One region of the Mesorhizobium sp. W016 genome, then DNA from elsewhere that is predicted to be linked to it. Evidence: predicted binding sites of a transcription regulator. Region 1 holds the regulator's gene; each other region holds the start of a gene.
The links. Region 1 encodes LexA, which represses DNA repair genes until DNA is damaged. Its sites were predicted from a motif close to TGTTCNNNNTGTGTTCNG; they were not measured.
Positions count from the first base shown of each region.

Region 2: the regulator LexA is predicted to act here: its motif matches at 2,815-2,832, upstream of dnaE (DNA polymerase III subunit alpha).
Region 3: the regulator LexA is predicted to act here: its motif matches at 5,573-5,590, upstream of ACYG9V_RS06675 (putative DNA modification/repair radical SAM protein).

Region 1 covers NZ_JBTTIF010000002.1:3,903,549-3,911,182, forward strand. Annotated here, with positions in the region: gene gltX (glutamate--tRNA ligase) at 1-855, opposite strand, end outside; gene arr (NAD(+)--rifampin ADP-ribosyltransferase) at 1,320-1,736, shown strand; gene ACYG9V_RS19415 (ComEC/Rec2 family competence protein) at 1,849-4,305, shown strand; gene lexA (transcriptional repressor LexA) at 4,299-5,081, opposite strand; gene ACYG9V_RS19425 (GntR family transcriptional regulator) at 5,287-6,051, opposite strand; gene kynU (kynureninase) at 6,220-7,467, shown strand; gene kynA (tryptophan 2,3-dioxygenase) at 7,573-7,634, opposite strand, start outside.
Region 2 covers NZ_JBTTIF010000002.1:4,359,411-4,367,044, forward strand. Annotated here, with positions in the region: gene dnaE (DNA polymerase III subunit alpha) at 1-2,688, opposite strand, end outside; gene ACYG9V_RS21740 (acetyl/propionyl/methylcrotonyl-CoA carboxylase subunit alpha) at 2,949-4,961, opposite strand; gene ACYG9V_RS21745 (S-(hydroxymethyl)glutathione dehydrogenase/class III alcohol dehydrogenase) at 5,199-6,326, shown strand; gene gfa (S-(hydroxymethyl)glutathione synthase) at 6,394-6,963, shown strand; gene ACYG9V_RS21755 (YaiI/YqxD family protein) at 7,028-7,501, shown strand; gene ACYG9V_RS21760 (DUF1345 domain-containing protein) at 7,523-7,634, shown strand, end outside.
Region 3 covers NZ_JBTTIF010000002.1:1,257,724-1,265,357, forward strand. Annotated here, with positions in the region: gene ACYG9V_RS06650 (CobW family GTP-binding protein) at 1-959, shown strand, start outside; gene ACYG9V_RS06655 (WD40 repeat domain-containing protein) at 1,085-2,059, shown strand; gene ACYG9V_RS06660 (hypothetical protein) at 2,061-2,513, opposite strand; gene ACYG9V_RS06665 (aspartate aminotransferase family protein) at 2,669-4,051, shown strand; gene ACYG9V_RS06670 (glutamine synthetase family protein) at 4,087-5,472, shown strand; gene ACYG9V_RS06675 (putative DNA modification/repair radical SAM protein) at 5,592-6,827, shown strand; gene ACYG9V_RS06680 (UdgX family uracil-DNA binding protein) at 6,830-7,634, shown strand, end outside.

The sequences.
Region 1 (7,634 bases):
CATGTCCTTGATCGACATGATCTCGTCGTCGCCATGGCTCCAGCCGAGCCTTGCCAGATAGTTGAGCAGTGCCTCGGGCAGATAGCCCATGGCGCGATAAGCCTCGACACCGAGTGCGCCGTGCCGCTTCGACAGCTTGGCGCCGTCGGCGCCGTGGATCAGCGGGATATGCGACATCGACGGGACGTCCCAGCCCATGGCGTTGTAGATCACCGTCTGGCGCGCGGCGTTGGTCAGATGGTCGTCGCCGCGGATGATGTGGGTGACGCCCATGTCATGGTCGTCGACGACGACGGCATGCATGTAGGTCGGATTGCCGTCCGAGCGCAGGATGATGAAATCGTCGAGGTCCTTGTTGGGGAAGCGCACCTCGCCCTGCACACGGTCGTGCACCACGGTTTCGCCCTCGGTCGGCGCCTTGATGCGGATGGCGCCCTTGACGCCGGGAGGCGCCTCCGAGGGGGCACGATCTCGCCACTGGCCGTTGTAGCGCGGCGGCAGGCCCTTGGCGCGTGCGGCCTCGCGCATCGCCTCGAGCTCGGCAGGCGTCTCGTAGCTGTAATAGGCCTTGCCCAGGCGCACCAGCTCCTCGGCCACCTCACGGTGGCGCGGCGCGCGCTCGAACTGCGATATGGCCTCACCGTCCCAGGAAAGGCCGAGCCAGGTCAGCCCATCCAGAATGGCCTGTGTCGCCGCCTCGTTGAAGCGTTCGCGGTCGGTGTCCTCGATGCGCAGCACCATCGTGCCGCCGGTGTGCTTGGCGTACAGCCAGTTGAACAGCGCCGTGCGCGCGCCGCCGATATGCAGATAGCCGGTGGGCGAGGGGGCAAAACGGGTGACGACCGTGTCGGACATGGAACTCTCGGGAAGCCTTGGAAAGCGGAGCGTGATCGCGCGGACTTTCGCGCTTTGCGCGTTCATGTAGCATAGGAGGTCTGGGGCGCAAGGGGCAGACCCGATGGCTGGATGAGGCCGGGGGCACGTCGGCAATTATCGGTTGCGTCAACTGGCGGTGGAGCCTTGTAGCACAAAAATCTGTTCGCACCTCCGCGCAACCTCATTTGGCAGCAGCGTCAATGTCTGGGTTTCATTCGGCTGCAGCGCCCGTCACAGTGCCTGGAACATCGCTGCGACGGTGGTAGCCCCCTCTGACGAGCGGACATTTCTTCACGGATGCGGCACTGCCCGACACAACGCCGCCGTGACAGCGTTGGCTTGGTCACGCATATTGACCTTTCTGCAATCATTATCGTGAACACCGCAACTGTGTGCGGTCCGGCCTCGCCACGAAGGAGGAATGATTGAAAGAAGGACTACCGATGACCAGAAACGCCGACCATACGGAGGGTGATCCGTTCTACCATGGTACCCGGGCGGATTTGAAACCCGGGGATCTGCTGAGCGTCGGCCACCCTTCCAATTTCAGAGGTAAACCACTGTCATGGATCTATTTCACCCAGACACTGGAAGCCGCCATCTGGGGAGCAGAGCTTGCAACGGGTGACGGTCGTCAAAGGATTTACATCGTAAAGCCGACGGGGTTTTTTATGGATGACCCTAACCTGACCGATAAAAAATTTCCCGGTAATCCGACGAAATCCTACCGCTCCCGTGATCCGTTGCTCATCCTGGGGGAGCTCGCTGAATGGCAGGGTCATACACCGGAACAATTGAAGGCAATGCACGATGGGCTTGCTCGCCTGAGGGCGGAGGGCCGGGATATGATTGAGGATTGAGCGTCCTTGGCGAGTGATCGTCAATTCCGGCGCGGTGGACGCGACCGCACGGACTTTCGCACTTTGCGCGTTCATGTAGCATAGGAGGTCTGGGGCGCAAGGGGCAGACCCGATGGCTGGACGTGGCCGGGGCACGAAGGAAGGCGAAGGCGGCGAGGCAAGCGTCAGCGAACGCTCGCTGTTTGCCGATAGTCCCTATGCCGAGCCGCTGCCCCTCGCGCTGCCTGAGCCGCATCCCGGCATAGCGCCCGCGCTGCCCGGTCACGCCTTGCCGGCGCAAGTCACAGCGCCCGGATCTATCGCCCGACTGCGCAGACGGCTTCGCCGCCCGTCATGGCCCGCGCTCCGCCGCAGCCTTGCCGTGGCCGCCAACACGGAGCTCGACCGGGGCGTCGCCTTCCTGCTGGTCCCGGTTTTCCTGGCAGCCGGCGTCATCGTCTACTTCTCGCTGGCCGGCGAGCCGGGCTTTGCGCAGCCAATCGCCATTGTGGTGCTGGCGACATGTTGCGCTGTCGCCACGCGATCGCGGCCGAGGACGCATCTGTTCTGCATGGCCGCGATGCTGTGCGCGCTCGGCGTCGTCGCCGCCAAAGTCGAGACCTGGCGCGCCGGAACGCAGATGCTCGGCTCCGAGATCCAGACACGGCTGACCGGCCGCGTCGTCAGTCTCGAACAGATGGAGAGCGGGCGCATCAGGCTGACGCTCGACGTGGTTTCGACCGCTTACCCCAAGCTGCGCTACGCCCCGGAGCGGGTCAGGCTCTCGGCGCGGACCGTTCCCGCCGATATGACCGCCGGCTCCCTGATCACCGGCTATGCCAGGCTGTTGCCGCCGACCGGTCCGGTGCGGCCGGAGAGCTACGATTTCTCCTTCGACAGCTATTTCACCGGTATCGGCGGCAGCGGCTTCTTTCTCGGCAATCCGAAAACCATTGCTACGCAGGGACCGCCGCCGCTGACCGCGCGGCTCTCCTCGGCAATCGAGAGCGCGCGCGAAAACATTGCCGACCATATCAGGGGCAAGATCGGCGGCGCCGAAGGCGAGATTGCCGCGGCGTTGATTGTCGGGGTGCGCGCCGGCATCCCGGACGAGGTCAACGAAGCGATGCGGCGCACCGGCATCTACCACATCATCTCCATCTCCGGCCTGCACATGGCGCTGGTTGCCGGCACCATCATGGCGTTGCTGCGTGGCGCCTTTGCGCTGTTTCCCGATTTCTCTTCGCGCCGGCCGGTGAAGAAATATGCGGCCGCGGCAGCGCTTGTCTCGATCGCCGCCTATCTCGTTATTTCAGGCGTCGTGGTTGCCGCCGAGCGCAGCTTCATCATGCTGGCGGTCATGCTTGTCGCCGTGCTGTTTGATCGCGCCGCACTCACCATGCGCAATCTGGCGATCTCCGCCATTGCCGTCATCCTGGTGTCGCCGCACGAGGTGGTCGGTCCCAGCTTCCAGATGTCGTTTGCCGCCACTGCCGCCCTTGTCGGCGCCTATGCCGGCTGGGCCGATTACCGCGCCGACAAGGTGAGAACGCCGCTGGCAAAGCGCTCCTTCGTCGGCTTCCTGTCGCGAAAATTCGCGCTGGCCATGGGCGGCCTCGCCATGACCTCGATCATCGCCGGCAGTGCAACCTTGCTGTTCGCCATCTGGCATTTTCAGCGTGTGTCGCCGCTCAGCCTGATCGCCAATCTGGCCGTGATGCCGATTGTTTCGTTGATCGTCATGCCCTTTGCCGTGCTCAGCGCACTGGCGATGCCGTTCGGCGCCGACGGGCCGCTCCTCTATGTGATGGGCAAGGGTCTGATGGCGATGATCGCTATATCGGCCTGGATTTCCGAGCGCTCGCCGGTCGACGCCGTCGGGCTGATCTCCATCCGCTCGGTGCTGTTGGTGGCGGTCGCCCTCGTCATCGCCACCATGGCCACCACCTGGCTCAGGCTGGCGGCCGTGCCTTTCGCGCTGGCCGGCCTGTTGACGGTGCCGCAGGTGCTTACGCCCGACGTGCTCATATCCGAGGACGCGCATCTGGTGGCCATGCCGATAGGTGGCGGCGAACTCGCCCTCAACCGCGAACGCTCCAACGAATTCACCACGGACAATTGGAAACGGGCGCTGCGGGCCGAAACCATTATCCCGCCCGAGATTTTCGAGGCAACAGATACGCGGTTCGATCTCGATCCGCTCGATCTGCCGCCCGGGTCGCCCTTCTATTGCATGGGCGATCTCTGTATCGCCCGGCACCCTTCCGGAGCCATTGTAGCGCTTGCGAAAGACCGCAAGACGGCGCGGCCGGCCTGTGCCTTCGCGAGCCTGATCGTCATCGATGACGCCACCGCCTACAATCCGTGCCGCGACCCGCTGGTGCTGGTCGTGACGAAGAAACAGCTGGCCCGCGACGGCAGCGCCGCCGTCTTCTTCGATCCGCAATCGGCAGCTGCAGCGCCAACCATCCGCTTCGCCGTCGACAAGCCGTATCGCCCCTGGCACGAGCAACGCCGCTTCTCCCGCGAAGCGCGCGGCCTGCCGCCTTACAACCAGCGTGAAAAATACAAACCCAAGCCGGCTCAGTAGCGCCGGATCAATCCGACAAGCTTGCCCTGCACCTTCACCCTGTCCGGTCCAAAAATGCGGGTCTCGTAGGCCGGGTTGGCGGCTTCCAGGGCGATCGAGGCGCCCTTGCGGCGGAAGCGTTTCAGGGTCGCTTCCTCATCGTCGACCAACGCCACCACGATCTCGCCGGGGCTGGCTGTGTCGGCATTGCGGATGATGACCGTGTCGCCATCGAAAATGCCGGCCTCGATCATCGAATCACCCTTGACCTCGAGCGCGTAGTGTTCGCCGCCCATGATCATATCGGGCGGCACCGAGATCGAATGGGTCTGATGCTGGATGGCGTCGATCGGCACGCCGGCGGCGATGCGTCCCATAACCGGGATTGAAATCGCGGAAACGGCATCGTCATTGCCGGCCGACATCGAACGCGACGGCGAGCCCGGCTTGATCTGGCGGCCGAGACCGCCTTGGCCCATCGCGCCTTGTCCTTGGCCGCCTTGCCCTTGGCCGGTTTGACCAAGACTGCCCTGAATCACGCTCGGCGAAAACTTCCTCGCCGCATTGAGGCCTGGTGCGATCGAGTCGGGCAGCCGCAGCACTTCCAGCGCGCGCGCCCGGTTCGGCAGCCGGCGAATGAAACCGCGCTCCTCAAGCGCCGTGATCAGGCGGTGGATGCCGGACTTGGAGGCGAGGTCGAGCGCTTCCTTCATCTCGTCGAAGGACGGCGGGATTCCGCTCTCCTTCAGGCGTTCATGGATGAACATCAGAAGCTCATGTTGTTTGCGCGTCAGCATCGCGGCCCCCAAGGGTTCTGAAACCAGAATCAGAAAAAACAAACCCAGAACAAACACTATCTGTTCCAGTTGTGTTCCGCAACCTTTTAAAGTTTAATGAATGTGTTGACGTTTTGTTCAGCGTAACGTTCGGCGCTGCGAGCGCCGCCTGCGCCCCGTTGCCAGCAACGGGGTGAAACGAAGACAAAGTGCCCTGCGTCGTCGGCTACGATCGCCGCTTCCTTTTCGGACGGGGCTGCGCAGCATCCGCGCGGGGTTCTCTCTGGGCATAGACCCGCAGCGTGTAGCCGATGTGAGCGGTCATCAGAGTTTTCGCACGTTCGACGTCGCGATCGAGGGCCGCTTCCATCAGGGCGGTATGGTGTTCGATCGCCACGGCGTCGCGCAGGGCCGCCACGGCCTTCCGGTGTCCGTCCGTGCGGCCGGCGGCGGCGCGCAGCGTCGGGGCCAGACCCAGAAAGCGGTGATGGCGATGCAATTGGTCGGAAATCGTTGCATTGAAGCGCAGCAGCCAGCTGGATGTCGCGGCACTGAGCAGCGCCGCATGGAAGGCATCGTGTTTTTCGTACCACGCGTCGACCGCATCATCCGATGGATCGTCGAGAACAGACCCGCACCGTGAGAGACGATAGTGGGCGGCAACGACCGCGTCTTCCCACTCACGGTCGCCCTTCTCGATCGATTCCACCAGCAGGGGCAGTTCGACCACCAGCCGCGCACGTGCCAAATCCTCGAGCTCCGCCCGAGAGACGGGAGCGACCGCAAACCCGCGGTTGCTGATGGCGGTCACAAGCCGTTCCGCCTCCAGCCGCGACAGCGCCTCGCGCAACGGCGTCCAGCCGATGCCGTAGGTGTTGCGCAGCGTGCTCAGCTTCAACGGCGCGGCAGGCGCCAGCCGGGTCGCAAGAATATCGCGCCTGAGCAGGCGATAGGCCACTTCCGTCTTCGAGGTCTGCTCGTCATCCAGCATCGTGATCCATCAGACATAAACGCTCGGGCGGATCATTATATATCAAAGCCTTTCAATGGGTGAATTATATATAATGTTTGACAGTTCAAGGGCGACCACTCAAGATCACCGGCATGTTTGGGCGGCAGGCTCCGCCGCGCGCGTTTGTCCATGGAGGGGCGCCGGATCATGAGCACGACACCCGATCTCGCTACAATCGAAGCAATGGATGCCGCCGATCCGCTGCGCTCCATGCGTGAACGCTTTGTCTTGCCGCAAGGCGTGATTTATCTCGACGGCAATTCCCTGGGCGCCGCGTCAGCGGTCGTCTTCAGCGAACTGCAGCAGGCCGCCACGCAGGAATGGGCGCACGACCTCATTCGCGCCTGGAACACCGCCGGCTGGTTCAACATGCCGGTGGAACTCGGAGATCAGCTCGGGCGACTGATCGGCGCGGCTGATGGGCAGACGGTGGTCTGCGACACAACCTCGATCAACATCTACAAGCTGCTGCACGCAGCGCTCGGCATGCGGCCGGATCGGTCGGTCATCGTTGCCGAGGGCGACAGTTTCCCGACCGACCTCTACATGGCCGAAGGCGTCGCCTCGACCCGGCCGGGAACGCGGCTGCGGCTGGAGGGCGTCGACGCGGCCGCAATCGAGGAGCTGATCGACGACAGCGTTGCCGTCATCCTGGTCAACCACGTCAACTACAAATCCGGCCAGTTGCGCGACATGGCGGCGCTGACGCGCAAGGCACATGACGCCGGCGCGCTGATCATCTGGGATCTCTGCCACACGGCCGGCGCCTTGCCGGTCGAACTTGACCGTGCCAATGCCGATTTCGCCGTCGGCTGCACCTACAAATACCTCAATGGCGGCCCGGGCTCGCCAGCCTTCATCTACGCGGCCGAGCGCCACCATGACGATGCCCACCAGCCGCTCAGCGGCTGGTGGGGCCATGCGCGGCCCTTTGCCTTCGAGCAGGGCTTTGCCGTCGGCAGCGGCATTCGCCGCTTCCTGTGCGGAACGCAGCCGGTGCTGTCGATGCGGGCGCTCAAGGGCGCGCTCGATATCTGGAACGACGTCGATATGGCGGCGGTGCGCAGAAAAAGCATCGCGCTGACCGACCTGTTTATCCAGCTCGTCGAAGCCAGATGCGGCGCCTACCGGCTTGAACTGGAAAGTCCTCGCGACGGCAGCCAGCGCGGCAGCCAGGTGTCGTTCCTCCATCCGCATGGCTATCAGGTGATGCGCGCGCTGATCGAGCGCGGCGTGATCGGCGATTTCCGGGCGCCGTCGACCATCCGTTTCGGCTTCACGCCGCTCTATGTCGGATATGGCGATGTCTGGCAGGCGGTCGAAGTCCTGGAGGATATTCTGCGCACCGGCGCCTGGCAGGACGCCCGCTTCGCGGTGAAGACCGCGGTTACGTGAGAAACCAGAGCAATTTCAGGAAAAGTGTGAAGCGGTTTTCCGTCCGAAATTGCGTCAATCAAAGAGCTAGAGCATTTCGCCGTTTCCGTTAAACGGTGAAATGCTCTAGAGCCGGGTGCGGACCGTCCAGAGCTCCGGAAACAGCACGACCTCCAGCATCTTCTTCA
Region 2 (7,634 bases), 460 kb from region 1:
GGGATCGACCCTTTCACAGAAATCGGCGAGATTCTTGAACGGCTTTTCGCCGCGCATGGCGACGATGTGCTCGACCGCCGCGTCGCCAACGCCCTTGAGTGCCGCCAGCGAATAATAGATGCGGTTCTCGCCGACCTCGAAATTGCGGAAGCTGGTCATCACCGACGGCGCCACCACCTCGATGCCGAGACGCAGCGCATCCTGGCGGAAATCGGCGAGCTTGTCGGTGTTGCCCATGTCGAGCGTCATCGACGCCGCCAGGAACTCGACGGGGTAATGCGCCTTGAGATAAGCGGTCTGGTAGGACACGACGGCGTAGGCGGCCGCGTGCGATTTGTTGAAGCCGTAGTCGGCGAACTTGGCCAGAAGGTCGAAGATGAAGTCGGCCTGCGGCTTGCCGACGCCGCGTTCGACCGCGCCGGTGACGAAGCGCTCGCGCTGCTTGTCCATTTCGGCGCGGATCTTCTTGCCCATCGCGCGGCGCAGCAGATCGGCTTCGCCGAGCGAATAGCCCGACAGTTCCTGCGCGATCTGCATCACCTGTTCCTGGTAGACGATGACGCCTTGCGTCTCCTTCACCAGATGGTCGATCTTGGGATGGATCGATGCCATCTCCTCCTCGCCATGCTTTCTGGCGTTGTAGGTCGGGATGTTCTCCATCGGGCCGGGACGGTAGAGCGCCACCAGCGCGATGATGTCCTCGATGCAGTCGGGCCGCATGCCGATCAGCGCCTTGCGCATGCCGGCACTTTCCACCTGGAACACACCGACCACTTCGCCGCGCGACAGCATGGCGTAGGTTTCAGGATCGTCGAGCGGGATCGTCGCCAGGTCGATCTCGATGCCGCGCCGGCGGATCAGCTTCACCGCCGTCTCCAGCACCGTCAGCGTCTTCAGGCCGAGGAAGTCGAACTTCACCAGCCCGGCCTGCTCGACATATTTCATGTTAAACTGGGTGACCGGCATGTCGGAGCGCGGATCGCGGTACATCGGCACCAGTTCCGACAAGGGCCGGTCGCCGATGACGATGCCGGCGGCGTGCGTCGAAGCGTGGCGGTAGAGCCCTTCCAGCTTTTGCGCCATATCGAGCAGCGTCTGCACGATTGGCTCCTTCTCGGCCTCCTCGGCAAAGCGCGGCTCGTTGGCGATGGCATCCGCCAGCTTGACCGGATTGGCGGGGTTCTGCGGCACCATTTTGGAGAGCTTGTCGACTTGGCCGTAAGGCATTTGCAGCACGCGGCCGACGTCGCGCAGCACCGCGCGCGCCTGCAGCGTACCGAAGGTGATGATCTGCCCAACCTGGTCGCGGCCATATTTCTGCTGGACGTAGCGGATGACCTCTTCGCGCCGATCCTGGCAGAAGTCGATGTCGAAGTCGGGCATCGACACGCGGTCCGGATTGAGGAAGCGCTCGAACAGCAGCGAGAAGCGCAGCGGATCGATATCGGTGATGGTGGTGGAATAAGCGACCAGCGATCCGGCGCCCGAACCACGGCCCGGCCCGACCGGAATGCCTTGCGCCTTCGCCCATTTGATGAAGTCGGCCACGATCAGGAAGTAACCGGGAAATTTCATCTTCTCGATGATGGAGAGCTCGAAATCGAGCCGCTCGCGGTATTGTTCGACCGTGTAGCCGGCGGTGGGTCCATGCGCCGCCAGCCGGGCGTCGAGACCTTCATGGGCCTGCCGGCGCAGTTCATCGGCCTCCGCTTTCAGCGCCACCTCATTGTCGGCGACATCGCCGCCGGTAAAGCGTGGCAGGATCGGATTGCGGGTCTTGGGATAATAGGAACAGCGCAGCGCGATCTCGACGGTGTTGTCGATCGCTTCCGGCAGGTCGGCGAACAGCCGCGCCATATCGGCCTGGCTGCGCAGGAAATTGTCCGATGTCAGGCGGCGGCGGTTGTCGGCGGCAACGACGGACCCTTCGGCAATGGCGATCAGCGCGTCATGCGCTTCATAGTCGTCGCGGGCGGCGAAGAACGCCTCATTGGTGGCGACCAGCGGCAGATCATGGATATAGGCAAGGTCGACCGATGATTTCTCGATAGCGCGGTCATAACCGGAAACACGGTCCAATTCGACATAGAGCCGGTCGCCGAACAGCGCCTTGAGTGCCAAAAGCCGCGTCTCGGCAAGATCTCGGCGATCCTCCTTCAGCGCCCGGCCGATCGGGCCGCGCGGCCCGCCGCTGAGGCAGATCAGGCCATCGCTATGGCCTTCCAGCATTGCTGACGTCAGATGCACGGGCTCGCCCGGCGGCGTCTCCAGATAGACCTGGCTGACCAGCCTGACCAGGTTGCTATAGCCAACCTCGGTGGCGGCGAGCAGCACCACGGCGTTCATCTCCGGCCCGTGGCGGCGGCGGTCGCGCTGTGCGTCACTGGTCTCGCCTGAAAAGGCGAGATCGATCTGGCAGCCGATGATCGGCTGGATGCCCTCTTTCACCGCTTTCTGGGCAAATTCCAGCGCGCCGAACAGATTGTTTGTGTCGGTGACTGCGATTGCCGGGCACTCGTCCTTGACTGCATGACCGACAACGGCGGCGACCTGCAAGGCGCCCTCGAGCAGCGAATACGCCGAATGCACGCGCAGATGGATGAACGGCCGCGCCGGCGCCTCCGGGCGCGCAGCAGCGAGCGCTGCTTCGCGCCTCAGGGGATCGCGTGGAAGTTTGTCATCCGCCATGATGTTTCAAATTGCTCGAAGGGCTTTGAGTCGATGGAGATGTATTGTCCCGGACCGGGCGATGCCAGTCCAGCACAAATGACCACCGACCACAGGCTTCCGTACCCAGCCGCACGGCTCAGAGATTGTTCGAAATTCGCTCTGGCGAGTCATATGATGGTGGTTTCGAGAACCGGAGCGCAGCGGCCATTGGTCCGTGAGCACGGGAAGCGCAGAAACCACCTTCAGATGGCCGCCGGAGTAGAATTTCCAAACAATCTCTAGGCGAACTCCATGATCACCGCATCGACAGCCAGGCTGTCACCCGGCTTGGCGTTGAGCTTCGACACGACAAGATCGCGGTCGGCGCGCAGCACGTTTTCCATCTTCATCGCCTCGACCACGGCCAGCGTCTCGCCCGCCTTGACCTCCTGCCCCTCGGCAACCGCGATCGACACGACCAGGCCCGGCATTGGGCAAAGCAGCATCTTGGACGTGTCCGGCGCCACCTTCTCCGGCATCAGCCTTTCCAGCTCCGCCGTGCGCGGCAGCATGGCGCGCGCCGTCACCGACATGCCTTTCCAGGCAATGCGCAGGCCGTTCGGCGCCGGCCTGATCTGCGCCGTGACCTTGCGGGCACCGACAGTGCCGCGCCAGATGAGGTCGCCCGGCCGCCAGTCGGACGCCACGGTCAGCGCTTTGCCGCCATCGACCGACAGATCGATTTCCATCGGAATGGAGATCATGCCCTCGATGATCGAAGCCTGGAGATAGTCGTCGCCGAGCTTCACCACCCAATCGCGCTTGAGTGCGCCCGAATGCGGCGCCAGCCGCCCGCCCAGCCGGTCAAGCCGATCGCGGCGCAGAAGCTCGACCGCGGTGGCGATCGCCGCCAGCACTGCCTTTTCATCGCCATTGGGCACGATCGGCGCGAAGCCGTCAGGATATTCCTCGGCGATGAAGCCCGTCGATATCCGCCCCTCGCGCCAGCGCGGATGCTGCATCAGCGCCGCCAGGAACGGGATGTTGTGCTCGATGCCGTCGACGACGAAACTGTCCAGCGCTTCCGACATGGCATCGATGGCCTCGATACGCGTGGGCGCCCAGGTGCAGAGTTTTGCCACCATCGGATCATAGAACATCGAAATCTCGGAGCCTTCGGTGACGCCGGTGTCGTTGCGGATGAAGACATCGCCGAACGTGCCCTCCTCCGGCGGCCGGTAGCGCGTCAACCGGCCGATCGAGGGCAGGAAATTGCGATAGGGATCCTCGGCATAGAGCCGGCTTTCCACCGCCCAGCCGTTCAGCTTGACGTCGCTCTGCTCGATCGCCAGCTTCTCGCCGGCGGCGACACGGATCATCTGCTCGACCAGGTCGATGCCGGTAACAAGCTCCGTCACCGGATGCTCGACCTGCAATCGTGTATTCATTTCAAGGAAATAGAAGTTCTTTTCAGCATCGACGATGAACTCGACGGTGCCGGCGCTCTGGTAGTCGACCGCCTTGGCCAGCGCCACGGCCTGCTCGCCCATGGCCTTGCGCGTCCTGGCATCGAGGAATGGCGACGGCGCCTCTTCCGCAACCTTCTGGTTCCGGCGCTGGATCGAGCATTCGCGCTCGCCGAGATAGAGGGCGGTGCCATGCGCGTCGGCCAGCACCTGGATTTCGATATGACGCGGATCGACGACGAACTTTTCGATGAAGATTCGGTCGTCGCCGAACGAGCTTTTCGCCTCCGAGCGCGCCCGGTCGAAGCCGTCGCGCACTTCCGACTGGCTCCAGGCAATGCGCATGCCCTTACCGCCGCCGCCGGCCGAGGCCTTGATCATCACGGGATAACCGATCTCGCCGGCGATCTTTTCGGCATGGTCGGCATTTTCGATGACACCAAGCCAGCCGGGAACCGTCGACACCTCAGCGGCCTTGGCGAACTTCTTCGATTCGATCTTGTCGCCCATCGCCTTGATAGCCTTGGGTTTCGGACCGATGAAGACAATGCCCTCAGCCTCAAGCGCTTCGCAGAAGGCGGCCCGCTCCGACAGAAAACCGTAGCCGGGATGCACGGCCTGCGCGCCCGTCTCCTTGCAGGCAGCGATGATCTTTTCAGGCAGAAGATAGCTTTGCGCGGCAGGCGATGGCCCGATATGCACGGCTTCGTCGGCCATTTCGACGTGCACGGCGTCGCGATCGGCGTCGGAATAGACCGCTACGGTGGCAATCCCCATCCTGCGCGCCGTCTTGATGACGCGGCAAGCAATCTCGCCGCGATTGGCGATCAGGATTTTCGTGAACATCGAAGGCGTTTCCTCGGTCTTTCGTCCTTCTTATGGGCTTCGGCAGCCGGGCTCAAGCACCGCCGGCAGCGCACCCATCAAGACACTCCCGGCCCGCCAGGCCCGTGCCGAGGGGCGAAGGTTGGGCTCGCCGACGACTGGGCCAAGATTTGCGCCATATTTGGTCGCCAAATCGGGTTGAAACAGTATAAAAACCCTGAAAGCCTGAAGACCAATCGCCTTGGGAGGAATTGCCTGATGAAAACCCGCGCCGCTGTCGCTGTCGCCGCCGGAAAGCCGTTGGTAATCATGGAGGTCGACCTCGACGGACCGCGCGAAGGCGAGGTGCTGGTCGAGATCAAGGCGACCGGCATCTGCCACACCGACGAGTTCACCCTGTCGGGCGCCGATCCCGAAGGCCTGTTTCCGGCAATCCTCGGCCATGAAGGCGCTGGCGTTGTCGTCGATGTCGGCAAGGGCGTCACCTCGGTCAAGAAGGGCGACCACGTCATCCCGCTCTACACGCCGGAATGCCGGCAGTGCCCATCCTGCCTGTCGCGCAAGACCAATTTGTGCACCGCCATCCGCGCCACGCAGGGCCAAGGCTTGATGCCCGATGGCTCCTCGCGCTTCTCGATCGGCAAGGACAAGATCTTCCACTATATGGGCTGCTCGACCTTCTCCAATTTCACCGTTTTGCCCGAGATCGCGGTGGCCAAGGTCAACCCCGAGGCGCCCTTCGACAAAATCTGCTACATTGGTTGCGGCGTCACCACCGGCATCGGCGCGGTCATCAACACCGCCAAGGTCGAGCAAGGCGCGACTGCTGTCGTCTTTGGTCTCGGTGGCATCGGCCTCAACGTCATCCAGGGCCTGAAGCTCGCCGGCGCTGACATGATCATCGGTGTCGACCTCAACAACGACAAGAAGGCATGGGGCGAGCGCTTCGGCATGACGCATTTCGTCAATCCGAAGGAGATCGACGGCGACATCGTTCCTCACCTCGTCAACTTGACCAAGCGCGGCGCCGACCAGATCGGCGGCGCCGACTACACATTCGACTGCACCGGCAACACCAAGGTGATGCGCCAGGCGCTGGAAGCCTCGCATCGCGGCTGGGGCAAGTCGGTCGTCATCGGCGTGGCCGGCGCCGGCCAGGAGATTTCGACCAGGCCATTCCAGCTGGTCACCGGCCGCACCTGGATGGGCACCGCCTTTGGCGGCGCACGCGGCCGCACCGACGTGCCAAAAATCGTCGACTGGTACATGGACGGCAAGATCCAGATCGACCCGATGATCACCCATTTGCTGAAGCTGGAAGACATCAACAAGGGCTTCGACCTCATGCATGAGGGCAAGTCGATCAGGAGCGTCGTCGTTTATTGAGGAGAAGAAGCCGCCGACCGAAGGGCCAGCGACTGTAGTTGCATGGGTTCAACAAGGGAGGAAGATAATGCCTGAGAAACTGCATCCGAAAATCGACAATGGCCTGCCGAAGGAAAGCGCAAGCTTTGCCGGCGGCACGCTGGTCTGTGCCTGCACCAGCAAGCCGGTGAAGGTGACGGTCAAGGGCCAGATCGCCCACAACCATGCCTGCGGCTGCACCAAATGCTGGAAACCGGACGGCGCGGTGTTCTCGGTCGTGGCGGTCGCCGGCACTGGCGACGTCACCGTCACCGAGAATGGCGACAAGCTGAAGGTGGTCGATCCGGCAGCATTGATCCAGCGCCATGCCTGCACCGGTTGCGGCGTCCACATGCACGGCCCGGTCGAGCGCGATCATCCGTTCAAGGGTCTGTCCTTCATCCATCCCGAGCGCTTCGAGGAAGACGGCTGGTCACCGCCGGGCTTCACCGCTTTCGTCTCGTCGATCATCGAATCCGGTGTCGACCCCAAGCGCATGGACGGCATTCGCGGCCAGTTGAAATCGATCGGCCTCGAACCCTATGACTGTCTCAACCCCGGCCTGATGGATTACATAGCCACCTGGACGGCGAAGAAGTCGGGCGCGCTGCCGGCCTGACGGTACGAGATTTCTGGCATGGGGCCGGGTAACATGCCGGCCCCATGTCCGTTTTGGAGAGATAATGCCCGCACCCGCCATCTACGTCGACGCCGACGCCTGCCCGGTGAAAGCCGAGGTCGAGAAGGTCGCCGAGCGCCATGGCGTGGTCGTCACCTACGTCTCCAATGGCGGGCTGCGTCCGTCGCGCGATCCGATGATTCGCAACGTCGTCGTCTCTAAAAGCGCCGATGCCGCTGACGATTGGATCGTCGAGAACGCAAAACCCAACGACATCGTGATCACCGCCGACATCCCGCTTGCCGCTCGCACCGTGGGGCTCGGCGCGCATGTGCTTGGGCCAACCGGCCGGCCGTTCACGCCGGAGACCATCGGCATGGCGGTTGCAATGCGCGATTTGAAGCAGCATCTGCGCGAAACCGGCGAGAGCAAGGGCTACAATGCCAGCTTTGCGCCACAGGATCGCTCGCGTTTCCTGGGTGAGCTCGACCGTATCTTGCGGCGGGCTCTGAAATCCGTCACACCCGACCAGACGTGAAGCATCATCCGAGGTCGGGCTATGGCCGACACATCGCCGAATAACCCCTTGCAGCGGCACAAGCAGTTCTTTGTGTCGCTAGCCGTCGGTCTGGTCGTATTTGCCGCGGTATTGCCTTTGATTGGATCGCTCC
Region 3 (7,634 bases), 2.6 Mb from region 1:
ACCATGGCAAGCGTTATGCCGTCATCGTCAATGAATTCGGCGAGATCGGCATCGACAATGATTTGATCGTGGAATCCGACGAGGAAATCTACGAAATGAACAATGGCTGCGTCTGCTGCACGGTGCGCGGCGACCTGATCCGCGTCGTCGAAGGCCTGATGCGCCGTCCCGGCCGCTTCGACGCCATCGTCGTCGAGACCACCGGCCTCGCCGATCCTGTGCCGGTGGCGCAGACCTTCTTCATGGACGACGACGTGCGCTCCAAGACCAAACTCGACGCTGTCGTGGCTCTGGTCGACGCCAAGCACCTGCCGCTCAGGTTGAAGGATTCCAAGGAAGCCGAGGACCAGATCGCCTTCGCCGATGTTGTCGTGCTCAACAAGACCGACCTGGTGACGCCCGAAGAGCTGGCCAAGGTCGAAGCCACCATCCGCGCCATCAACCCGGCGGCCAGGATCCACCGCACCACGCGCGCCGGCGTGGCGCTGTCGGAAGTGCTCGACCGCGGCGCCTTCGACCTGTCGCGCGCATTGGAAAACGATCCGCATTTTCTCGAGGCGCACGATCATGATCACGACCACCATGATCACGACCACGATCACCACGACCATGATCACGACCATCATCATCACGATCACGCGCATCCCTCCGACATCCATGACGTGACCGTGCAGTCGGTGTCGCTGCGCGGCGGCGAGATGGACCCGAAGAAATTCTTCCCGTGGATCGAGAAGATCACTCAGATGGAAGGTCCCAACATCCTGCGGCTGAAAGGCATCATCGCGCTCAAGGGCGACGACGAGCGCTATGTCATCCAGGGCGTGCACATGATCATCGAAGGCGACCACCAGCGCGCCTGGAAGGACGGCGAAAAGCATGAGAGCCGGCTGGTGTTCATCGGCCGCGAGCTTGACGCCGAACGGCTGAAGAAGAGCTTTGACGCCTGCCAGGCGGCTTGATTTCCGGACTCTATGGCGCTAGCGCTGCCCGCTCTTCCTTCTCCCACAAAGGGGAAGGTTGACGCCAGGCCTGGCCGCCTCAATGGCTTCCCGGGAGTGGTGACAGCTTCATTGGAATGGTCCTGATGCCCACAGTTGCTCCCCTCGACCTGGAAGGTCACTGCCTTGCCGCCGTCTTCCTCGACAACGTGCCGCATTTTGCGCTGGCCGATGGGACAGTTCATAGGCTCGACAACGGCCACAAGACAATTCAGGCCAATGACGGCCTGCTCTCCACGTTCCATGACGCCGCCAACGACCGCCTGATCACCGGCGGCGAGGACGGCAAGATTTTTGCTGTCACCGCAGGTGGCACCGTCGGCGAATTGGCGAGCGCCGGCAAGAAGTGGATCACCAGCGTCGCCGCCGGACCGCAAGGCGCTATCGCCTATGCCACAGGCAAGACTGCGTTCGTGCGCTTTGCCGACGGCAAGACCAAAGAGTTTGCCCATCCGCGTTCGGTCGAGGGGCTGGCCTTCTCCCCCAAGGGCATACGCTTGGGCGTCGCCCGCTACAATGGCGCGACGCTGCATTTCCCGGCCGCCGAGGGCAAGCCGGTGGAGCTGGAATGGGCCGGTGCCCATACCGGCGTCACCTTCTCGCCGGATGGCGCCTTCCTCGTCACCACCATGCAGGAAAACGCGCTGCATGGCTGGAAGCTCGCCGACGGCAAGCACATGCGCATGACCGGCTATCCCGGCAAGGTCAAAAGCCTGTCGTGGAGCGTGAAGGGCAAATGGCTGGCGAGTTCCGGCGCGCCGGCGGCGATCGTCTGGCCGTTTTCGGGCAAGGACGGCCCGATGGGCAAGGCGCCGCTGGAGCTCGGCACGCGCGGCAACGCCATGGTGACATCAGTTGCCTGCCATCCGAGCGAGGATGTCGTCGCCGTCGGCTATGATGACGGCATGGTCATGGCGGTGCGCTTTACCGATGCCAAAGAGGTGCTGTTGCGCCGCCCGGGCAAGGGCGCCATCACCGCGATGATGTGGGATAAGGAAGAGCGCCGGGTCGCCTTCGGCAGTGCCGCCGGCGACTGCGGCGTCATCGATATCTCGGCGTGACCTATTCGGCTCCGCACGACACCTTGCCGGTCAATTCTTTCGGCTTGCCGTCCTGTTCCGTGTCGGCGGCGTTGTCGTAGACGGCAAGCGTGTACCGGCCGTCATAGACGCCCTCGTCACTGGTCTTGGTCAGGATCGTCAGTTCGACAGAGTTGAATTTATCTCCGAGCTGATGCTCGTGGTAGACGTTCAGCCGCAACTCCTTGTCGTCCAGCCAGTACTGGGTGAGGTCGGAATCCTCGAAGACGGTCTTGCGCAGACTGTCGCCTTCCGGCCGGCCAAGTATCTCGAGATCGCCGCGAAAATTGAAGGTCGGGCCGCCCATACCTCTGGTGACCCCGGCGCCGACCTCGAATTGCACCGCTTTGTCATCGACGGAACACCAGACGCCGCCCGATGCGGAAGCCGCAGCGGCCGACAAGAGTAGCGCAATAGCGCAGATGATCGTCCGCATTTTTCTCCCCAAACCACAGACCCGATCGCATTGGCGCCCGACTGCGCCGGAAGGTCAAGTCTGCCGAACTTGCTGCTGACCCAATGCAGCGCACCAACACGGCCAATTGCGGTTGCCGTCGCCAATTGGGTAGTGTGCCGGCCGAGAGGGATTTCATGCACAGCACGAACAGTTCAAAGGCGTCCATTGGCGGTATCAGCCGTGACCGCATCGCTGCATTGCGGACAAGCGAGGCGAACACCTTCCGCAAGGCGCGGCCGAAATCGCAGGCCAAGGTCGGTAACGGCCTGCCAGGCTTCTTCGGCGGTGTGCCGATGCACTGGATGAACGACTGGCCGACGCCATTCCCGATCCTGGTCGAAAGCGCCAAGGGCGCCGCCATCACGGATATCGACGGCAACAGGCTGGACGATTTCTGCCTCGGCGACACCGGTTCGATGTTCGGCCATTCGCCGCCGCCGGTGGCGCGCGCCATCCGCCGCCAGGCCGGGCGCGGCCTGACCTATATGCTGCCTTCGGAGGATGCGCTGGCCATCGGGCCGCTGCTCACACAGCGTTTCGGTCTGCCGTTCTGGCAGATCGCCACCAGCGCCACCGACGCCAACCGCTTCGCGCTGCGCGTCGCCCGCGCCGTCACCGGCCGCGAAAAGATACTGGTCTTCAACGGCTGCTATCACGGCTCGGTCGACGAGACGATGGTCCGGATGGTCGACGGCAAGCCCGTGAATCGGCCGGGGCTGGCGGGTGAGTTTCGCGACCTGACCAAGACGGCGAAGGTCATTGAATTCAACGATGTCGCCGCGCTGCAAGCAGCGCTCAAGGACAAGGATGTCGCCTGCGTCATCGCCGAGCCGGTGCTGACAAATTCCTGCATGGTGCTGCCCGATCCGGGTTTTCACGACGCCTTGCGCAAACTGACGCGCGCGGCCGGAACGCTGCTGCTGATCGACGAGACCCACACCATCTCGACCGGCCCAGGGGGCTACACCAGAAAATTCGGGCTGCAGCCCGACCTTTTCGTGCTGGGCAAGCCGATCGCCGGTGGCGTGCCGGCAAGCGTGTGGGGCATGAGCGACGAGGTCGCCTCGCGCTATGCCGACTACAACCGAACCAAGGAGCCGGGCTATTCCGGCATGGGCACGACGCTGTCGGCGAACCCGCTGCAGTTCGCAGCCATGCGCGCAACGCTCGAAGAGGTGATGACGCAGGAGAATTATGCCCGGATGGATCGCCTCGCCCTGCGGCTCGATGCCGGGCTGACCGGCGTCATCGATCGCTACAATCTGCCCTGGCATGTCGCCCGCGTCGGCGCCCGCGTCGAGTTCATCTGCGCCCCTGGCCCGCTCAGGAACGGCGCCGAAGCCGAGACTGCCCATGCGCCGGAGCTTGAGGCGGCTATCCATGTCGCGCTGGTCAACCAGGGCGTGCTGATCGCGCCCTTTCACAACATGATGCTGATCTCACCGGCCACCACCGGCGCCCAGGTCAACCGGCTGATCACCGCCTTCGCCACGGTTGCGGCAAGGCTGACGGCATGAGACAAGCTGCCAAGCCAAACTCGAGTACACTAATCATGACTTCACCTTCGGGCTCGACGCCCGCCGAGGCGCAAGCCTTTCTCGACGCCCATCCCGAAATCGAAGCCTTCGATATCGTCTTGACCGACGCCAACGGGGTCGGCCGCGGCAAGATCGTGCGCCGGCATGAGCTGAAAAGCATCTTCGAGGGCGGCCGCCACATGCCGATCTCGATCCTCGGCCTCGACATCACCGGCGAGGATGTTCACGAAACCGGGCTGATCTGGACGACCGGCGATGGCGACCTCAGGGCCTGGCCGATCCCCGGCACCCTGGTGCCGCTTTACGGCACGAACCCGCCGCGCGGCCAGTTGCTGATGGCGATGTACCATCTCGAGGGACAGCCTATGTCGTCGGACCCACGGCTGGCGCTGGCCAGGCAGGTCGACATCTTGGCGGCCAAGGGCCTCTATCCCGCCGGCGCCTTCGAACTCGAATTTTTCCTGCTTGCCAATGAGCGTGACGCCGACGGCAAGGTAAAGCCGGCGGAGGCCGTGCTCGACGGCCGCCGCTCGGCCAAGACGGAAGTCTATTCCGTCGACCATCTGCACGGCATGGAGCCGCTGTTTTCCGACATCTATGCCGCGGCTAAGGCGCAAGGCATTCCGGCCGAAACGGTGATTTCCGAATACGCGCCCGGCCAGTACGAGCTGACGCTGAACTATCGCAAGGATGTCATGCGGGCGGCCGACGACCTCGTCATGTTGAAGCGGCTGGTGCGGGCGCAGGCGCGCCGCCATGGTGTCACCGCCTGCTTCATGGCCAAGCCGATCGAAAAATACGCCGGCTCCGGCATGCATTTCCATGTTTCGTTGCAGGACAAGAACGGCCGCAACGTTTTTGCCGAGGCTGGCGGCGAAAGCTGGTCGCTGCCGCTGCTGCAGGGGCTCGGCGGGCTGATCCAGACCATGGCCGAATCGATGCTGGTGTTTGCGCCGCACGCCAATTCCTGGCGGCGCTTCGTCTCGCAATCCTATGCGCCGGTGGCGCCGACCTGGGGCGTCAACAACCGTTCGGTGGCGCTGCGCATCCCGGCGGGCGACGCCAAGAACCGGCGCATCGAGCACCGGCCGTCGGGTGTCGACGCCAATCCCTACCTGATCGCGGCAACGGTGCTGGCCGGCATCATCAAGGGTCTGGATGAAGGCCTCGACCCCGGCCCCGAAACCACTGGGAATGGCTATGAAGCCGCCATCACGCGCACGACCATGCCGGTCGACTGGCGCGCTGCGATCGAGGCGGCGCGGGCATCGAGCTTCCTGAAAGAGGCGCTTGGCGAGGATCTGCATCGCACCTTCGTGGCGATCAAGCAGTCGGAGTATCTGCGCGTCGCCCGCACCGTCAGCGAGCTGGATTACCACCTCTACCTCCACGAGGTCTGAGAGACCGCCTGGAACTCGGGCAGTCGTCCTGCTAGCCCGACGATCAGGCGGCGATTACTTTTTCGCCGCCTGCATCAAATGACGTGGCGCTGCAGCCTTCAAGAACATATCATGAACGGATGAGCGCACCCACCGTCCGTGAAAAGCTGGCAATCCTGTCTGACGCCGCCAAATACGATGCTTCTTGCGCCTCGTCTGGCTCGGCGAAGAAGGATTCGCTCCAATCCGGCGGTATCGGCTCCACAGAAGGCATGGGCATCTGCCATTCCTACGCGCCGGATGGCCGCTGCATTTCGCTCCTGAAAATCCTGCTGACCAATTTCTGCATTTACGATTGCAGCTACTGCATCAACCGCTCGTCATCGAATGTGCGCCGCGCCCGCTTCAGCATCGACGAGGTGGTGAAGCTGACCATGGATTTCTACCGGCGCAACTACATCGAGGGCCTCTTCCTGTCCTCAGGAGTCATCCGCTCCCCGGACGAGACCATGGCCGAAATGGTGGAAGTGGCGCGGCGGCTGCGGCTGGACGAAAAATTCTCCGGCTATATTCATCTGAAGACCATTCCGGAAAGCTCGGCCGAACTGGTCGAGCAGGCCGGGCTCTACGCCGATCGGCTGTCTATCAACGTCGAACTGCCGACCGATGAGGGCGTCAAGAAACTGGCGCCGGAGAAGAAGCCGGAAACGATCCGGCTTTCCATGGCGAACCTGCGCCGGAAGATGGAGGAAAAAGCCGAGCCGACGCTGAGGACCAAGAAGCGCGAACGCTTTGCGCCCGGAGGTCAGTCGACGCAGATGATTGTCGGCGCCGACAAAACATCCGACGACGGCATTTTGCACACCAGCGCGCGGCTCTATGGCAGCTATCACCTGCGGCGCGTCTATTATTCCGCCTTCAGCCCAATCCCGGATTCGTCATCGTCGCTGCCGCTGCAAAAACCGCCGCTGATGCGCGAGCACCGGCTCTATCAGGCCGACTGGCTGATGCGTTTCTACGGCTTTTCGCAGCCGGAAATCCTCGCCGGCAGCAGCGACGGCATGCTCGATCTCGCCATTGACCCCAAGCTCGCCTGGGCTTTGCGCAATCGGGCGAGGTTTCCCGTCGACATCAACCGCGCCGACCGCGAAGCGCTGCTGCGGGTTCCGGGTCTGGGCACCAAGGTGGTGGCGAAGATCCTTGAAACCCGCCGCCACCGACGCATGCGGCTGGAAGATGTCGGACGGATCTGCCATTCGATCGCCAAGCTGAGGCCCTTCATCATCGCCGAAGGCTGGTCGCCGGGCGGACTCACCGACAAGACAGGCCTGCGCGACACGATCGTAAAGTCCTGCGAACAACTGTCGCTGTTTTGACCATGCAGCCGGCTCAGCTCGACCTTGCCCGATACACTGTCCGGCTAGCGAGCCAGACCGATTTCGCCGGTTGGCGCGATGCGGCACGGCGTCTGGCGCTGAATGAGGTCCGACCTGAGGATATTAGTTGGGGTGTCGGGTCCGACGCCAATGATCCTCAAGATGCCTTGCCGGCGGTGCCAGAGGGCGCGCAGCTTACCGTCCCGCGCGAGTTCATCGCCCATGCCGAAACCGCCTTCTGCCACTCCGACCCCGGCCGGTTTGCCTTTCTCTACTGGATGCTTTGGCGCCTGCGCACCGAGCCGAAACTGCTGGCGATCGCATCCGATCCCGACACCAGGCGGCTCGAAGCCATGGAAAAGGCGGTGCGGCGCGACAGCCATAAGATGCATGCCTTCGTACGCTTCCGGAAGATCGGCGACGGCGAGAACGAGCGCTACGTCGCCTGGTTCGAGCCGGAGCATTTCATTGTCGAGCGCAACGCGGATTTCTTCGTCCGGCGGTTCACCGGCATGCGCTGGACCATCCTGACGCCCTATGCCTCCGCCGACTGGAACGGCGAAAGGCTGGCGATCGGGCCGGGTGCGGCCAAGGGCGATGCACCCGATCAGGACGACACCGAGGCGTTGTGGCTGACCTATTTCGAAAACATCTTCAACCCGGCGCGGCTCAAGGTGAAGGCGATGCAGAAGGAAATGCCGAAGAAATATTGGCGGAACCTTCCCGAGGCCTCGCTCATTCCAGATCTGATCGCAGGAGCGGACGAGGCCGCCAGGGATATGATTGCCAGACTGCCGACAACGCCGG